DNA from 2 places in the Leeuwenhoekiella sp. LLG6367-2.1 genome. Region 1 is predicted to be linked to the other one. Evidence: riboswitches for the same ligand, from Rfam matches in the RefSeq annotation. Region 1 holds a riboswitch; the other holds the start of a gene.
The links. A riboswitch is a leader RNA that binds a small molecule or an ion and turns the genes downstream of it on or off. The one in region 1 is predicted to bind thiamine pyrophosphate.

Region 1 (8,157 bases):
CTGAAAAAAAAGTTGAAACTGCCGGAAAACCTTACGCTATACAATTAGAAGCTGACCGTAAGACTATCACTGCCGATGGTAATGATCTATCATTTGTAACAGTTTCTGTCGTTGATAAAGAGGGCAACATCTGCCCTACCGCGACTAATCGCTTAAACTTTAAAGTTACCGGCAACGGAGAATTCAAAGCAGTTGCCAATGGCGATCCTACTTCACTAGAAGCATTTTATAAACCTACTATGAAATTATTTAGCGGTAAACTAGTAGTTCTAGTTCAAAGTGACACTACCAGTGGTGACATACGCCTAAAGGTTAGTGGAACAAGTTTAAAATCTGCGGTGTTAAAACTCAAAAGTACACCTATCAATTAATAAGTGAGCTTAACTCCTTTTTTGTAACTTTATAAAAAAGAAAAAAAGTAAGCTATGAAAACATCTGCACGCTTAGAACAAGCTATTAGTAAGCTTTATACGGCATTTCACAACAATACACTTAATCCTGAGTGTTGTAAAAGTTGTGCTGTAGGTAATATACTTGATAATACAGATACCTGGAAACATCTTACCGAAGGACACGGATCTTTAAATCTCACCTATGTGGGTAAAGTAAATGAGGCTTTTGGCCGTAAACTTAATGGTTATTCGCCATTAGAATTGCTTAAAATCGAGGCTGCCTTTCTTAGTGGTTGCGGCTACAAACTGCCACTTTCGCGAAAAAATCGTCATTCTATAAACCGCAGTTCAAAAGAGGTTATGTTTAATGGAATGTGTGCTGCCGTTGCTATTCTATGTGAGCTTGATGGCATTGCAAATGTTATGGACTTTTCAAAATTATTTGATTTTGAAGAAGATAAACCTGTTTATGAGCTTTCATTTTAGTTTGCCATAATTTAATTTTTCTTTTACCATCTGGCTTGTGGTATTTTCTTCTATTACTTTTATCTTTGAATTGGCTTTAGGGGTATTCTAAATGAATTGAGACAGTCCCTTTGAACCTGTTTGGTTAATACCAGCGTAGGGAAAAGTAATCGATTATCTTCTCAGTTGAGCAGTTTTCTAAGGCCGTAACCTTATACATTACCTTATGAAAGAGAAGCTCTGGAATCATATTACTACCGTAAGAAAGCAAGCACCACTTGTGCATAATATCACAAATTATGTGGTTATGAATAACACAGCAAATGCGCTGTTAGCTATAGGTGCCTCCCCTATTATGTCGCATGCTCAAGAGGAAATGGAGGCGATGCAGCAGATTTGTAATTCACTGGTAATAAATATTGGTACGCTCGATAAGTATTGGGTGAAATCGATGCATCTCGCTATCGAGGCTGCTAATAAAAATAAGAAACCTTGGGTACTAGATCCTGTAGGTGCAGGAGCAACTTCATTTAGAGACGAGGTGCTGAGCGAACTTCTAAATCTTAAGCCTACTGCAATTCGTGGAAACGCATCAGAAATATTAGCTCTTGCTAAACACAATAAAACTCAGACAAAAGGTGTTGATAGTACCGCTTCAAGCTTAGATGCAATTGATGCTGCCAGATTTTTAAATAAACAATATAATGCTGTAGTGATAATCTCTGGAGAAACAGACGTGATTGTAAGCAACGAACTTGAAGTTAAACTGAATAATGGCAATTCATTAATGACAAAAATTACCGGTATGGGATGTTCTGCTTCGGCGATATTAGCCGCTTTTCTTGCCGTAATTCCAGAAAGTGCTGAAGCCGCAGTTGCAGCTACTGCATTAATAAGTATTGCCGGAGAAATTAGTGCCAAATCCTGTGATGGCCCCGGAAGCTTACAAGTTTCCATATTAGACAAACTTCACAGCATCACAGAAAATGAGTTCTTAAAACACCTAAAAATAGAATACTAAGATGACCAACAATTCGTTTCCTTACCGCCTGTACCTCGTAATTTCTGAGGAAGCTTGTGCTGGTAAAAATTTTTTAAGCGTAGCTGAAGAGGCAATAAAAGGAGGCGTAGATATAATTCAATTACGAGAAAAAAATGCCTCCAATGAAGAGTTTTTAGATAAGGCATTGCGCTTAAAAGAAGTGATATCCAGATATAATGTACCCCTTATTATAAATGATAATCTATTTGTGGCTAAGCAAGTAGAAGCGTTCGGAATTCATGTAGGGAATAATGATGTAAATCCTACGGAAATTAGAAAAACCTGGACAGCGTGCAAGAGCTTAGGATACTCTATAGAATATTTAGAACAGCTTTATAATGAGCAAACCTATACCGCAGATTATCTAGGAATTAGTCCGGTTTTTAAAACAGATACAAAAACTGATACCGTTACAGCCTGGGGTTTAGATGGGATTAGACAAATAAGAAGTATTACTCAGAAACCTCTAGTGGCTATAGGCAATGTGTCTGCAATAAACACGCGTGATATTATAGAAGCAGGTGCTGACTGTGTAGCGGTAGTATCTGCAATATGTGCTGCTGAAAATCCGCAGAAAGCTGCACTAGTACTTCGTAAAGAGATTGAGAAAGCGTCTGTAAGAGCTTCTTCTCACCATTAAAAAAATTGAGTATGAAAAAAATGACCTATCCTTCAGTATTAAGTATTGCCGGTTTTGATGGAAGTGGTGGCGCAGGAATACAAGCAGATTTAAAAACTATTTCTGCTTTAGGGTGTTATGCTACAACAGTTCTAACCGCATTACCTGTGCAAAATACTACAGGCGTAAAATCTATTTTTTCTATTCCTGTAACTGTTGTAGAAGAGCAACTCAAATCAATTTTTGATGACATTTTACCTTCAGCAATAAAAATAGGAATGGTGCATACCCCGCAACTTGTAGAAACCATTGCCAAATCATTAACTGAAAATCCTAAAATACCTGTTGTTTTTGATCCTGTAATGGTAGCAACCAGTGGTCATAAACTTATTGAAGATCCCACCATAAAAAGTATTGTTACCCATCTTTTCCCATTGGCATCTGTTATTACACCTAATATGGATGAAGCTTCACTATTGGCCAATATGGAGGTTAAATCTCTTGAGGATATGCACACTGCAGGTAGAAAAATAATGCAACTAGGTTGTAAATCTGTTTTATTAAAAGGTGGTCACTTACAAACAGATATACTTACCTCTTTATATTTTAAAGAAGATGGTAGTGTTATAGAATATGAATACAAACGGTATGAAACTAATAATATGCACGGCTCCGGCTGCACATTGTCGTCAGCAATTAGTTCTTACATCGCTCAAGGAGAATCTTTAGAGAACGCAGTCAAAATAGGTCAGGATTATGTACATCAAGCAATATTTCATGCTAAAGATGTTGTCATAGGTAAAGGCAACGGCCCACTTAATCATTTTTTCAATCCGCAGAAACTTATAAAATATGAAATGGAGTAACACAAGCTGGAATAATATTCAGTCTATTTACGATAAGATAATTGAAATGCCATTTATAAATCAACTAGCAAATGGTACGCTCCCACTCGATCAATTTCAATTTTACATTCAGCAAGACTCGATTTATCTGGAGAACTTTGGCAGAGCGCTTGCTCTAATCGCTGCGAGAGCTCACGAAGTAGATGATGTTCTAACTTATACCCGGTTTGCCGAAGGAGCAATAGTGGTTGAAAATGCTTTACACGAATCTTTTTTTAAGGAATTTAAAATTTCAAAAACACACGATGTAAGTCCGGTTTGCCATCATTATATTCATTATTTAAAAAGTACAGCTGCGCTAGATCAGGTAGAAGTTGCAATGGCTGCTGTACTTCCTTGTTTCTGGATTTATAAAAAAGTGGGTGATTATATTTATGAGAACCAATCAGTGAAAAACAATCCGTATCAACAATGGATAGAAACGTATGCCGGAGAAGAATTTGGTTTACTTGTGGACCAAGCGATAAACTGTTGTGATAGAGTAGCTGAAACCTGCTCAGACAACCAGAAAGAACTAATGCATAAAGCATTTTATATAGCAAGTCAACTCGAATACAAATTTTGGGATAGTGCATCAAAATTAAGGCGATGGGCAATTGAGTAAATTGTTAAATAATCAAAAATTGAATATTTTTTTGTCACATTGTTAATTACCAAACGTCTTTTAGGTAATTAAGGTTGACAAACTGTTTTCTTTTATTTACTTGGATTAGCCGCCTATAATACAGAAATCATTCGCGTTAATTATATATTTATAGATCCCTTAGCACTTGTTAAGGGATTTTTTTTGCGCAAAACTTTTAAATGGGACACTCCAACATTTAAAAATTCTTCAACATTCAGTTCGTAACAAATATAAATCAACAAAAAAAAGGCTTCTTTTTTAACAAACATTTAAGCTTCAGCCTTAAAACCTTAATAATCAACATTTCGTACATAAGATGTATTCAGTAATGAGTGCACCATTAACTAATCAAATACTCAATCTTATGAAAAACATGTTTACTAAAATTAGTTTGTTATCACTTGCGCTTTTAAGCTTTAGTAGCTGCGACAATGATGATTACTCAGAAGATGCTATTGAGATAGCAACCTGCGATGACGGTATAATGAATGGTACTGAAACCGGAGTAGATTGTGGAGGTTCTTGTGCTCCCTGCGCAGTTCCCGTAACACCCGGAAGAAGAGCAGAATTGTATGTGACGAATACAAATAGTGCAGATCCATCTATCTTTAAGTATAGCATTTCTGGAGATTCACTTGTTACTTTTACCACCACTTCTACCGTTGCAGAGGGAATTTATTATGATGCAAATTCAGATCTATTAGTTCAGGCTTCGGCAATGCCTACAGGGGTTTTACAAGCTTTCTCTGGAACAAGCACATTAGACACCTCAACATTAACCTCCTCTTTTACCAGTTCTGCAGATTTAACAGCTCCCAGAGAAATCGCTGTTATTGGAAATAACTATATAGTTTCTGACAATACAAATAATACATTTTATGTATATACATTAAACGGGTCGAGTTTTAGCCTTAGTGCAACTATAGATATTCAGTTTCCAGTGTGGGGTATTGCTTTTAGAGGAAACGATTTATATGCAGTTGTTGACGGTCCTGGATCGAATGAATTAGCAGTGTTTGAGGACTTTATTACAAATGCTACTACAGGCACTCTAAATCCTTCAAAACGTGTGACCATTGAAGGCATTGTGCGTACCCTGGACTTACCTATGACGGTACAGATGATGTACTAATTATGACAGACATAGGAAGTGCTGCAGATGCTAATAATGATGGTGGTTTCCATGTAATTGCTGACTTTTCAACAAAATTTGATGCACTTTCAGATGGGGAAGTACTCCCATTAAGTATGCAAATACGCGTTGCTGGATCTAACACTATGATGGGTAATCCCATAGATGTAGCATATGATTCTGAGACTGATGCTATTTATGTTTCTGAAGTAGGAAATGGAAAAGTTTTAGGCTTTACAAATATTGGCTCTGGCGGAAATATTTCTCCTTCATTTTCTAAAGATCTTGCAGGCGCTTCTTCTATTTACTTCTCTAGTGATGAGACCGATGGACAAACAGGAATGGCATCGATGACTAAAACCACTAATTTGTATGCTACGAGTACTGCAGACGGAAACATTACTGTATATGATGGTTCAGGTTCATTAATAAATACCATAATGTCTGGAGCAACAGGTGCTGAAGGTATATATTATTCTGCACTTCAAGATATTTTGATTCAAGGTGCCCGTACTCCTACTGCCGGTTTACAATATTTTGATATGTTCTCTACGGCAGGCGCAAACACAATGGCAGATTTCACTGCTGCTGCAAACTCAAATCTTACCAGTCCGCGAGAGATTGCAGTTTACGGGAATAAGGTTGTGGTATCTGACAATGTCAGCGGAATGTTACTAGTTTACTCTTATTCTGGCTCTTCTTTTACACTGGTAAATTCATTTACTCCAGACTTTATAGACTTGACAGGAACCCTTAGAAGTGTCTGGGGAATAACATTTAAAGGGAATGACTTATTAGCCGTGATAGATGGTCCTGGTTCAAACCAACTTGCCATTTATGAAGACTTTCTAACTGCAAATACTACTAATGGATCTATTTCTGCCACAAAAACAATAGGCATATCTGGGATTGTTAGAACCCACGGTATTGATTATAGTGAAGCAGATGATGTTTTAGTTATGACAAATATAGGTCTGGCTGCGGGTGGAGCTCTTGACGGGGGAATTCATGTAGTACAAAACTTTAGTGCTCTACTTGCAAATACAGCAAATGGCGGAACCATTGCGACCAGCAACCAGACAATTATACAAGGAACCGCAACTTTAATGAATAATCCTATAGATGTGGCTTATGATAGTAAAACCAAAACTGTATTTGTCGCTGATGTAGCTCAAGGTGCAATTTATGGATATACAAACGCCTTGACGCAGGGAGGAAACATTGCTCCCTCTATAAATAATACATTAACGGCTGCTGCTTCTATTTACTTGTATAATAATTAAAGACCATTTAAATATTAAACCTGCGCAAGAGACTCCTAATTAGGAGTCTCTTTTGCTTTAAAAAAAGTTTTGGAAAAAATTAAACATTAAAAGAAGCCAACCAATAGCTAATAACAGACCACCTAAAGGTGTGACGGGTCCTAAAAAACGCATTTTATTTCCCGAGGCACTACTTAAAACCAATCCGTATATTGAAAACGAGAATAATAGCGTACCCACAATAAAACAGGTTAACAAAATGGTTTCTAGGCTCGAATTAAAATTTAAATTAAAGCTGATAACTAATAGCACTATAGCATGATACATTTGATATTTGACACCGGTTTCAAAACTGTGCAGCTGCTCTTCGGTTAATTTATTCTTAAGCGCGTGTGCTCCAAATGCTCCAAAAACTATGGCTAAAAAACCAAATAAAGCTCCAAAAAATTGACTGAGTAAAATTTCCATAACTACAAGATTGAATAAAAATTAAAGATAAATTTTGAGATTTATTTAATGATCAATTTGCTCCGAAAATTATATCTTCAAAAAATGAATTTGACAGATTATATAAAAGATATTCCAGACTTTCCAAAAGCAGGAATTGTATTTAAAGACATTAGTCCGTTGCTTGCAAATGCAGCTGCAACAGATAAAGCAATAGAACTTTTAGCAATGGGTTTGCATAACTTTCAAGCTACTAAAGTAGTAGGTATTGAAAGTCGAGGTTTTTTACTTGGAATTCTACTTGCGCAACATTTAAAACTGGGATTTGTACCCGTTAGAAAACCCGGCAAATTGCCTGGTGAGATAATTAGTCAAAATTATCAGTTAGAATATGGAGAAGACGCTTTAGAAATTCAAGCAAATAGTATTCAGCCCGGTGATTTAGTAATTATTCACGATGATGTACTTGCGACAGGTGGAACAGCAGAAGCTGCTTGCAAGCTTGTAGAAAAATGTGGAGGTGTTGTTGTACAATGTAATTTTTTAATGGAATTGGATTTCCTCGAAGGTAGGTCTAAAATAGAAAAGTACCAGCTACATAGTTTAATACACTATTAGTCTAAAGCATTTTTTGTTACCCACAATTTATATCCAAAAATAGCAAGTTGGAATTTTGTAGCGTTTGTTAAGTCAAGGTTCTTTTTAGTATAACTGGGCAATATTTTCTTATTGATTTTTGCCAGAGTTTTAAATATCTGTTTTTTCATAAACTCTATATTTTATAAGCTCGAAATTCTAATTATATCAAATTTAGATTTTTATAAACAATCTGCGCGCGCTTTCAGAAAGTGTTAAGAGTTTAAAATTAACTACCCAAAGATAGTTTCGATTACTGTAAGAATAAGTGTGACCATAATTGTGATTTTTGATTAATTAAATAATTTATATTACAAATTATGTAAGTAAAAACCAGTCTCACAAGTGTTTAGCCAATTATTAATGTAAGTGAATGCAGTATTGTAAGTAAAAAAATACAAATCAATCAAAACTGAAAGCACCTTGCCTTAAAACATCTTACATCTAACAATAAATAATTGAGTTAATATCTCTAGGTGTAATTTTTGTAGAGCCTAAATTCATAAAAATTTATTTCTCAAGGTAAATTTATTCGATAAAGCAGGCAAATCTGTCAATATCATCAATTGTAACTGCAATCTGACTGCTTTATGAAGTGATGAAAATCACTTATTCTTTTTAAGATTAATAAG
Region 2 (8,157 bases), 1.1 Mb from region 1:
AGCTGGTCGTACGATATAAAATCTATGATCTAAAACGCTCTTTACATTTTTCAACCGGACTCGTATCTTTATTTTTAAAAGCGTGTAAACCGGCAGATATAACCAGTAAAACACAGCCTAAAAGTGCAAAATATGCAACGCTTTCCAGGCTGTTTTGATGTCTGATAAAAATGGCAAATAGTGCCCAAGCACCTACAAGAGCAAATTCGCGCATATTTCTCAAATTTATCATGAGTAGGTTTATATATACCGCAGCCGTTATCATGACCATGGTTGCTATTATTTGTACTAATTCGCTACCTGCTAATTCAAGCTTAACTAAAAATGCAGCAACATTAGCAATAGTTGCAACCGCAATCCATCCACTGTAAAAACAAATAGGCCACCACACAAAAGCAATTATTTCTATGGGGGCATCCCAGCGTTCCATATTAGTTTTAAAAACAATTTTTATAAGACTTACTAAAATCCCCAGCATGATAATTACAGATAATCCTACATAATCATACATAAATGTTATTACCCATAGTGTATTAAGCACATTTGCAATAGCAAACCAATATCCCGTTTGCTCAATATGTGGAGTCTCTTTTTTACTGAAAAATGCGCGTTTAATTCCAAATACAGCATAGGCAAATAAACCTAAGAATATCATTCCCCAAATTGAAAATGCGTAACCGGCAGGAGTAAATAAATTATCGTAATTACTACTCATTTCTCCTATTGTTGTATCATTCCAGCGTTGTGCCTGAGATAATCCGTTTACTGCAATAACCAGTAAAACAGAAAGGAGATTAAGGATTGCAAGTTTCTTTTTCATAATAAATGGGAGCTAAGCGTATCGATAAATTAGATTAACACACTTGTATAACTTCGTTTTTTGTAACTGCATAAACCTGATCGCCAGATTTTGGTTCCAGGTAATAATTACCTGTAAATGTACCGAAAGCTGGTAATATCAATTGATTTTCAGTCTTAAAGAAACATGAAAGTTTTAATACTTGTCTGCCTATTCCACCCAGCCGAATGCCAGGATGTATGTGTCCACAAAAATTAAAAAAACCGCTTGTTTCTTCTGGGTGATGTGTAAGTAGAAAACCACCACTTCTAATTTCAGAATAAATAGGAATTTTTAATCGCTCGTATTTTACAGGCGTGATAATGTCATGATTTCCCGCTACCAGAATAATTTTTTCGTGTCGCGATTGCACCCATTTTTCAAATAAATTCCATTCGGCATTGAGGCTACTGTGAAACAGGTCTCCCAGAAAACAAATAGCTTCTGTATTAAATGAATCTGCAATACGACTTAATTGTTCAAAATTTTCAGAAACTGCTTTAAAGGGAACGGCGCTCCCGTGTTTTCTAAAATGGGATATTTTACCCAGATGTACATCTGCAATAAGTAACATTGATTTTTCTTCCCAAAAAATGCCTCCGGCAGGATGTAAAATAAACGTATTGTTTAGAATAGAAATGGTCTGATTCATAGCACTACAAATTTCAGTCATTTTGACCACTTCATAAACTCAGGCGCACAAAAAAAGCCGAAGCAAGACTTCGACTTTTTAAATTAAGTATTATTACTAACTACATATCGTAGTTAAGCATCCAGTTTACACCATATTTATCTCGTACACGTGCATAATATGCATTCCAGCTGGTTTCTTGCGGTTTTGCAAGACTTTGTCCTTCGGCCTCTAATTTTTTAAATAGTTCATCTACTTCCTCTTTACTTTCAAGATCTGCGCCTAGTTGAACTTGATTACCGTGTTGCAATGGTGTATCTGGTGATGCATCATATGCCATTAAGTGTATTCCTTTTCCTTTTAATTCTGCGTGCTGTAATTTATCTCTGTAGTTACCCGGGATATCGATATCTTTTCCTTCATACGTTTCCTTATTTACAATATCTCCGCCAAAACAGTTTTTATAAAAATTTAAAGCCTCTTGACATTCTCCTCTAAACGTTAAATATGGTTTTACAGTCTTCATAATTTTGATTTTTTAGTTATTCTAAAAATACAAATCAACGGCGGTAAACACTGTCCTTGTGGTGTTATATTGTTCTTAATCAAAGGCTAATTAATGTTAAGTCTATTTTTTGTTAGCTCAAAATTAGGAGCTTAAAATGAGTAGTATTTGATATTTATTTTTAGATTTACGTTGTAAACTTTAGGGGCGCTGATAGCAATATCGGCTGAGATAGTACCCTTTGAACCTGATCTGGTTAATACCAGCGAAGGGAAAAGTGAAAACGCATCTATGCAATTGATTCTTTTAAGACTCAAGTAGTAGATGCAGTTACTTTCCGGCATTTGCCTCCTTTTGTTTACAGTAAAATTTATCATCTATGATCACTGTAAACGTTAATAATCATTCCTATTCTTTTTCTGAAGAAATTTTACTGTCAGAACTTTTGCACCAACTTAACTTTTCAAAAAAAGGTATTGCTGTGGCTGTAAATAATGCCATAGTTTCAAAAGAGCGATGGGAGGATTTTAAAGTAAGCGATGAGGCTTTTATTCTTATTATCAAAGCAACTCAAGGTGGTTAATTTTTTGATTTAGCAGCTATAAATTTAAAAACTACCCAATATGAAGACCGAAAAAATCCCTCAGCAACAAACCATTAGTCGCTCGCCTTTTCCAAATTCAGAAAAAATATATGTGAGTGGTACGCTTTATCCCGATATCAAAGTGCCAATGCGCAAAATCAACTTGGCCGATACTGTAGATAAGTTTAATGGAAAAGTAGAGAAAAATGAGCCTGTGCTGGTCTACGATACGAGCGGGCCTTTTACAGATGCCAAAATATCGATTGATGTAAAAAAAGGACTACATCCAGTACGTAAACAATGGATTATAGACCGAAAAGATACCATTCAGTTAGAAGGTCTTTCTTCTGCTTATGGTCGCAAGCAGGAACAAAATGCGGCACTTGATCACTTGCGATTTGTACGTAATACAAATCCGTTAAAGGCTGAAGCAGGTAAGAATGTTACCCAAATGCATTATGCCCGTCTGGGAATAATTACTCCAGAAATGGAATACATTGCAATTCGTGAAAATCAAAAGCTCGCTGATATTCAATCCATTTCTCAGCAGCATCCCGGAAATAGCTACGGGGCAAGTATTCCTAAAGTGATCACTCCAGAATTTGTGCGTGATGAGGTGGCTCGGGGAAGAGCAATTATCCCGGCAAATATTAATCACCCAGAAGCAGAGCCAATGATAATTGGGCGCAATTTTTTAGTAAAAATTAATGCTAACATTGGTAATTCTGCAGTGAGTTCTTCAATAGAAGAAGAGGTGGAGAAAGCGGTATGGGCTTGCCGCTGGGGAGCAGATACCATAATGGATCTTTCCACAGGTAAAAATATTCACGAAACTCGAGAATGGATTTTACGTAATTCTCCGGTGCCCATAGGTACAGTTCCTATTTATCAAGCCTTAGAGAAAGTAAATGGTAAAGCCGAAGATTTGACCTGGGAAATTTTTAGAGATACGCTTATCGAGCAAGCTGAGCAAGGAGTAGATTATTTTACTATTCACGCCGGTGTACGTCTTAAATATGTGCCTCATACAGCAAAACGCCTTACCGGAATTGTATCTAGAGGAGGGTCGATTATGGCAAAATGGTGTCTGGCGCATCATAAAGAGAGTTTTCTATATGAGCATTTTGAGGATATCTGTGAGATCATGAAAGCTTACGATGTTTCTTTCTCTCTAGGAGATGGTTTGCGCCCGGGTTCCATAGCAGATGCAAACGATTATGCTCAGTTTGCCGAGTTAGAAACTTTAGGCAAACTCACAAAAATTGCATGGAAACACGATGTGCAGTGTATTATTGAAGGTCCCGGGCACATCCCAATGCATATGATAAAAGAAAATATGGATAAACAGCTTGAAGTTTGTGGAGAAGCTCCGTTTTATACCTTAGGCCCCTTGACTACAGATATTGCGCCAGGGTATGACCATATTACGAGTGGTATAGGTGCTGCAATGATAGGCTGGTATGGATGTGCGATGTTATGCTATGTTACGCCAAAAGAGCACCTGGGGTTACCCAATAAAGAAGATGTGAAAGCAGGCGTGATTACCTATAAAATTGCAGCGCACGCGGCAGATTTGGCAAAAGGGCATCCGGGAGCACAGCACAGAGACGATGCGATGAGCAAAGCCCGTTTTGAATTTAGATGGGAAGATCAGTTTAATCTGGCGCTTGATCCAGATACGGCTCGTGAATATCACGACGAAACATTGCCATCTGATAATGCTAAAGTTGCACACTTTTGCTCCATGTGCGGACCTAACTTTTGCTCTATGAAAATTAGTCAGGATGTGCGCAATTACGCCAAAGAAAATGGAATGGAAACCGAAGAGGCTCTCGAACAGGGAATGAAAGCAAAATCTGAGGAGTTTAAAAAACACGGAAGCGAAGTGTACCTATAAACCGGTTAAGATGCTAATTGTTATTACTTCCGAAGCGTTTTTATCTGCTGAAATAACTCAAATCAAACAAATGATTGATTTGGGTTTAAAATGTGTTCACGTGCGTAAGCCACAGGCAACATTAGAAGAGTTGAGAAACTGGCTTCAAAATTTTGAACCCCGTTTTTTAGCAACAATGATGCTTCATCAACATCATGTTCTTGGTGAAGAATTAGGTTGCAAGGGTGTTCATTTTAAAGAGTATGAGCGTAATACACAGGATAAAACTTTTAAAAAGAAGCTAAAGAACTGTAGAAGCAACGGTTATCAAGTGAGTACATCATTTCACAAGCTAGACGATCTTAAATCCAACGCTGTATTTTTTGATTATGCGTTTTTAAGTCCGGTTTTTACTTCGATTTCAAAAGTAGGTTATGAAGGGATACAATTTGATGTACAGGATATACCAGAAAATTGTATCGCTCTAGGCGGAATTACTTCTGAAAAAATAGAAGAAGCATACCCGCTGGGATTTTGCGGAGTCGCTGTTCTGGGAGCTATCTGGCTTTCTAAAAATCCAGTAAACGAATTTATTAAAATCAAAAATCAATATGAGTATATCTACAACTAGCGCTACACTTAAAAAGGAGATTTCCTCTTTACACTATATATCTCAGGGAGTAGGTGGTGATGCACATTTAGAACATATTGAGCGGGTATTAAATGCCGGTTGTAATTGGGTGCAGCTGCGTATGAAAAACACACCTTATGAAGAAGTACTTGAGACCGCTTATAAAGCAAAAATAAGGTGTGATGAGTACAATGCGCAACTCATTATCAATGACAATGTAAGTATTGTTCAAGAAGTAGGTGCAGCCGGTGTTCACTTAGGTCAACACGATATGTCTACCGCAGAAGCACGTAAGATTTTAGGAGAATCTAAAATTATTGGTGCTACTGCAAATACACTAGAGCAATGTGTAGATCACCTAAAAAACGGTGTTGATTATATAGGTGTAGGACCCTTACGGTTTACTTCAACTAAAGAAAAATTGAGTCCATTACTAGGTTTTGCCGGTTATTCTAATCTGCTTCAGAGCTATAAACAGAATCAACATACAGTTCCATTAATTGCTATTGGAGGTATAACATCAAGTGATTTTGAAAAATTAAAATACTGCGGAGTAGATGGCATTGCAGTTTCAGGATTATTAGCCCAACCCAATCCTGAAGAAATAATTAAACAAGTATTTAGCCTTTGGCAAACTCATTAAATATTAAAACAATGGAAAAATTAACCATAGCAGATAAAACTTTTTCTTCGAGACTTTTTACTGGAACCGGAAAATTTAGCAGTTCGCAGTTGATGCGCAATGCGATTTTAGCCTCAGAAAGTGAACTTGTAACCGTTGCATTAAAACGAGTTGAGGTAGGTAAAGCAGATGATGATATGATAAGTGGTCTCGCCCATGAATCCCTGCATCTCCTTCCTAACACATCTGGAGTGCGTACCGCTAAAGAGGCAGTTTTTGCGGCCCAAATGGCTCGTGAAGCTTTAGAGACTAATTGGGTTAAAGTGGAGATTCATCCAGACCCTAAATACTTGTTACCCGATGCAATTGAAACTTTAAAAGCTTGTGAAGAGCTTGTAAAGTTAGGCTTTGTTGTTATGCCTTATATACATGCAGATCCTGTGTTGTGCAAGCGTCTTGAAGAGGTAGGCGCTCAATGTGTAATGCCGCTGGGATCTCCTATAGGCAGCAACAACGGACTCAAAACACGAGATTTTCTTGAGATAATCATTGCGCAAAGTAATGTTCCGGTAATTGTAGATGCCGGTATCGGCAGGCCATCACACGCAGCAGATGCAATGGAGTTGGGTGCCGATGCGGTTTTAGTAAATACAGCTATTGCTGTTTCACCAGATCCAGTAACTATTGCAAAAGCTTTTAAACTTGCCGTTGAAGCAGGAAGGATGGCTTACACTGCACGATTTGCCCCACAATCTACAAATGCTCAAGCCAGTAGCCCACTAACACAATTTTTGTATGACTAACTTTAAAGAGCACTTAAATACCTATTCCTGGGAAGTCGTTTTAGATTCTATTTTTTCTAAAACGGAACGGGATGTTCAACAGGCTCTAGCCAGCGTCAAACCCAATCTAGAGGATTTTAAAGCTTTGATTTCACCAGCAGCAAAGCCCTACCTAGAACAAATGGCAACGAGAAGCAAAATGATTACCCAAAAACGATTTGGCAATACGATGCAAATGTATGCGCCACTGTATTTGAGTAATGAATGTCAAAATATTTGTACCTATTGCGGCTTTAGTCTTACTAATAAAATACCTAGAAAGACTTTAAGTGATGCCGAAATTTTAAAAGAGGCACAGTTTTTAAAAAATAAAGGGTTTCAGCATATTTTACTCGTTACAGGAGAAGCTAATAAAACTGTGGGAGTAGATTATATTGCTAATGCAATACGTTTATTAAAACCGCATTTTGCAAATATTTCTATGGAAATACAACCCTTAGATCAAGATGAGTATGAGCAATTAATCAAAGCGGGTTTGTATGCAACCTTAGTATATCAAGAAACGTATCACGAGGCAACCTATAAAACACATCATCCTAAAGGCAAAAAATCAAATTTTGATTATCGCTTAGAAACTCCCGATAGATTAGGAAAAGCCGGAATTCATAAAATAGGACTTGGAGCATTATTCGGGCTTGAAGATTGGCGTGCAGACAGCTTTTTTACAGCGCTACATCTCAAATATTTGCAGAAAACATATTGGAAAACTAAGTATTCAATTTCCTTTCCACGATTAAGACCTTTTAGCGGAGGGCTCGAACCAAATGTAGAAATGACAGATTCAGATTTACTTCAGCTTATATGTGCCTATCGCATTCTAGACGAAGATGTAGAGTTGTCAATATCCACACGAGAGCAGGAGAAGTTTAGAGATCATATTGTGCATTTGGGAATTACATCGATGAGTGCGGAGTCAAAAACAAATCCAGGCGGTTATGTTGTAGAACCACAATCACTAGAGCAGTTTGAGATTTCAGATGAGCGTAGTACAGAAACCATTGCTCAATTATTGCGCGATAGCGGCATAGAGCCAGTATGGAAAGATTGGGATCAAAACTGGTAAGAATGTTAGATGCAACAGAAAAGAGTCGTTACTCTAGGCATATTTTACTCGATGAGGTAGGAGAATTGGGCCAGCAAAAACTTAAAAATACACGAGTTTTAGTTATTGGGTGTGGTGGATTGGGCTGTCCTGCATTGCAGTATTTAGCTGCTGCCGGGGTAGGGCATTTAGGGATTATAGATGATGATCGTGTTGATTTTAGCAATCTGCAAAGACAGATTTTATTTGCTGAAAAACACGTAGGAATGTTGAAGGTAGAAGCTGCAAAAGAGGCTTTACATCGACTGAATTCTCAAATTATTATTAAGATCTATCCCACACGTTTATCTGCAGATAATGCTTTAGAATTATTAAATGATTATGACATTATTGTTGAAGGGAGCGATAGCTTCAGTACAAAGTATCTGGCGAATGATGCTGCTGTTTTAAGTGGTAAACCATTAGTTTTTGGATCCATATTTAAATTTGAAGGGCAGGTTTCCGTATTTAATTTTAAAAATGGTCCCACCTACCGTTGTCTGTATCCAGAACCGGTGAATGAAACAGAAATGCCCACGTGTAGCGAA

Region 2: linked by a shared signal. The riboswitch ahead of thiS (sulfur carrier protein ThiS) and the one ahead of thiM (hydroxyethylthiazole kinase) in region 1 are both predicted to bind thiamine pyrophosphate.

Annotation. Positions count from the first base shown of each region.
Region 1 is NZ_CP159331.1:600,238-608,394, forward strand. It holds gene ABVM53_RS02630 (DUF4982 domain-containing protein) at 1-371, shown strand, start outside; gene ABVM53_RS02635 (Na(+)-translocating NADH-quinone reductase subunit F) at 426-878, shown strand; TPP riboswitch at 947-1,037, shown strand; gene thiM (hydroxyethylthiazole kinase) at 1,084-1,878, shown strand; gene thiE (thiamine phosphate synthase) at 1,880-2,539, shown strand; gene thiD (bifunctional hydroxymethylpyrimidine kinase/phosphomethylpyrimidine kinase) at 2,551-3,384, shown strand; gene tenA (thiaminase II) at 3,371-4,027, shown strand; gene ABVM53_RS02660 (hypothetical protein) at 4,377-5,180, shown strand; gene ABVM53_RS02665 (hypothetical protein) at 5,183-6,463, shown strand; gene ABVM53_RS02670 (DUF423 domain-containing protein) at 6,521-6,910, opposite strand; gene ABVM53_RS02675 (adenine phosphoribosyltransferase) at 6,995-7,507, shown strand; gene ABVM53_RS02680 (SsrA-binding protein) at 7,504-7,656, opposite strand; gene ABVM53_RS02685 (M56 family metallopeptidase) at 8,131-8,157, opposite strand, start outside.
Region 2 is NZ_CP159331.1:1,718,736-1,726,892, forward strand. It holds gene ABVM53_RS07850 (dihydrolipoyl dehydrogenase family protein) at 1-33, shown strand, start outside; gene ABVM53_RS07855 (tryptophan-rich sensory protein) at 23-820, opposite strand; gene pdeM (ligase-associated DNA damage response endonuclease PdeM) at 855-1,490, opposite strand; gene ABVM53_RS07865 (VOC family protein) at 1,591-1,995, opposite strand; TPP riboswitch at 2,168-2,265, shown strand; gene thiS (sulfur carrier protein ThiS) at 2,354-2,557, shown strand; gene thiC (phosphomethylpyrimidine synthase ThiC) at 2,598-4,454, shown strand; gene ABVM53_RS07880 (thiamine phosphate synthase) at 4,465-5,064, shown strand; gene ABVM53_RS07885 (thiamine phosphate synthase) at 5,045-5,707, shown strand; gene ABVM53_RS07890 (thiazole synthase) at 5,719-6,489, shown strand; gene thiH (2-iminoacetate synthase ThiH) at 6,482-7,591, shown strand; gene moeB (molybdopterin-synthase adenylyltransferase MoeB) at 7,594-8,157, shown strand, end outside.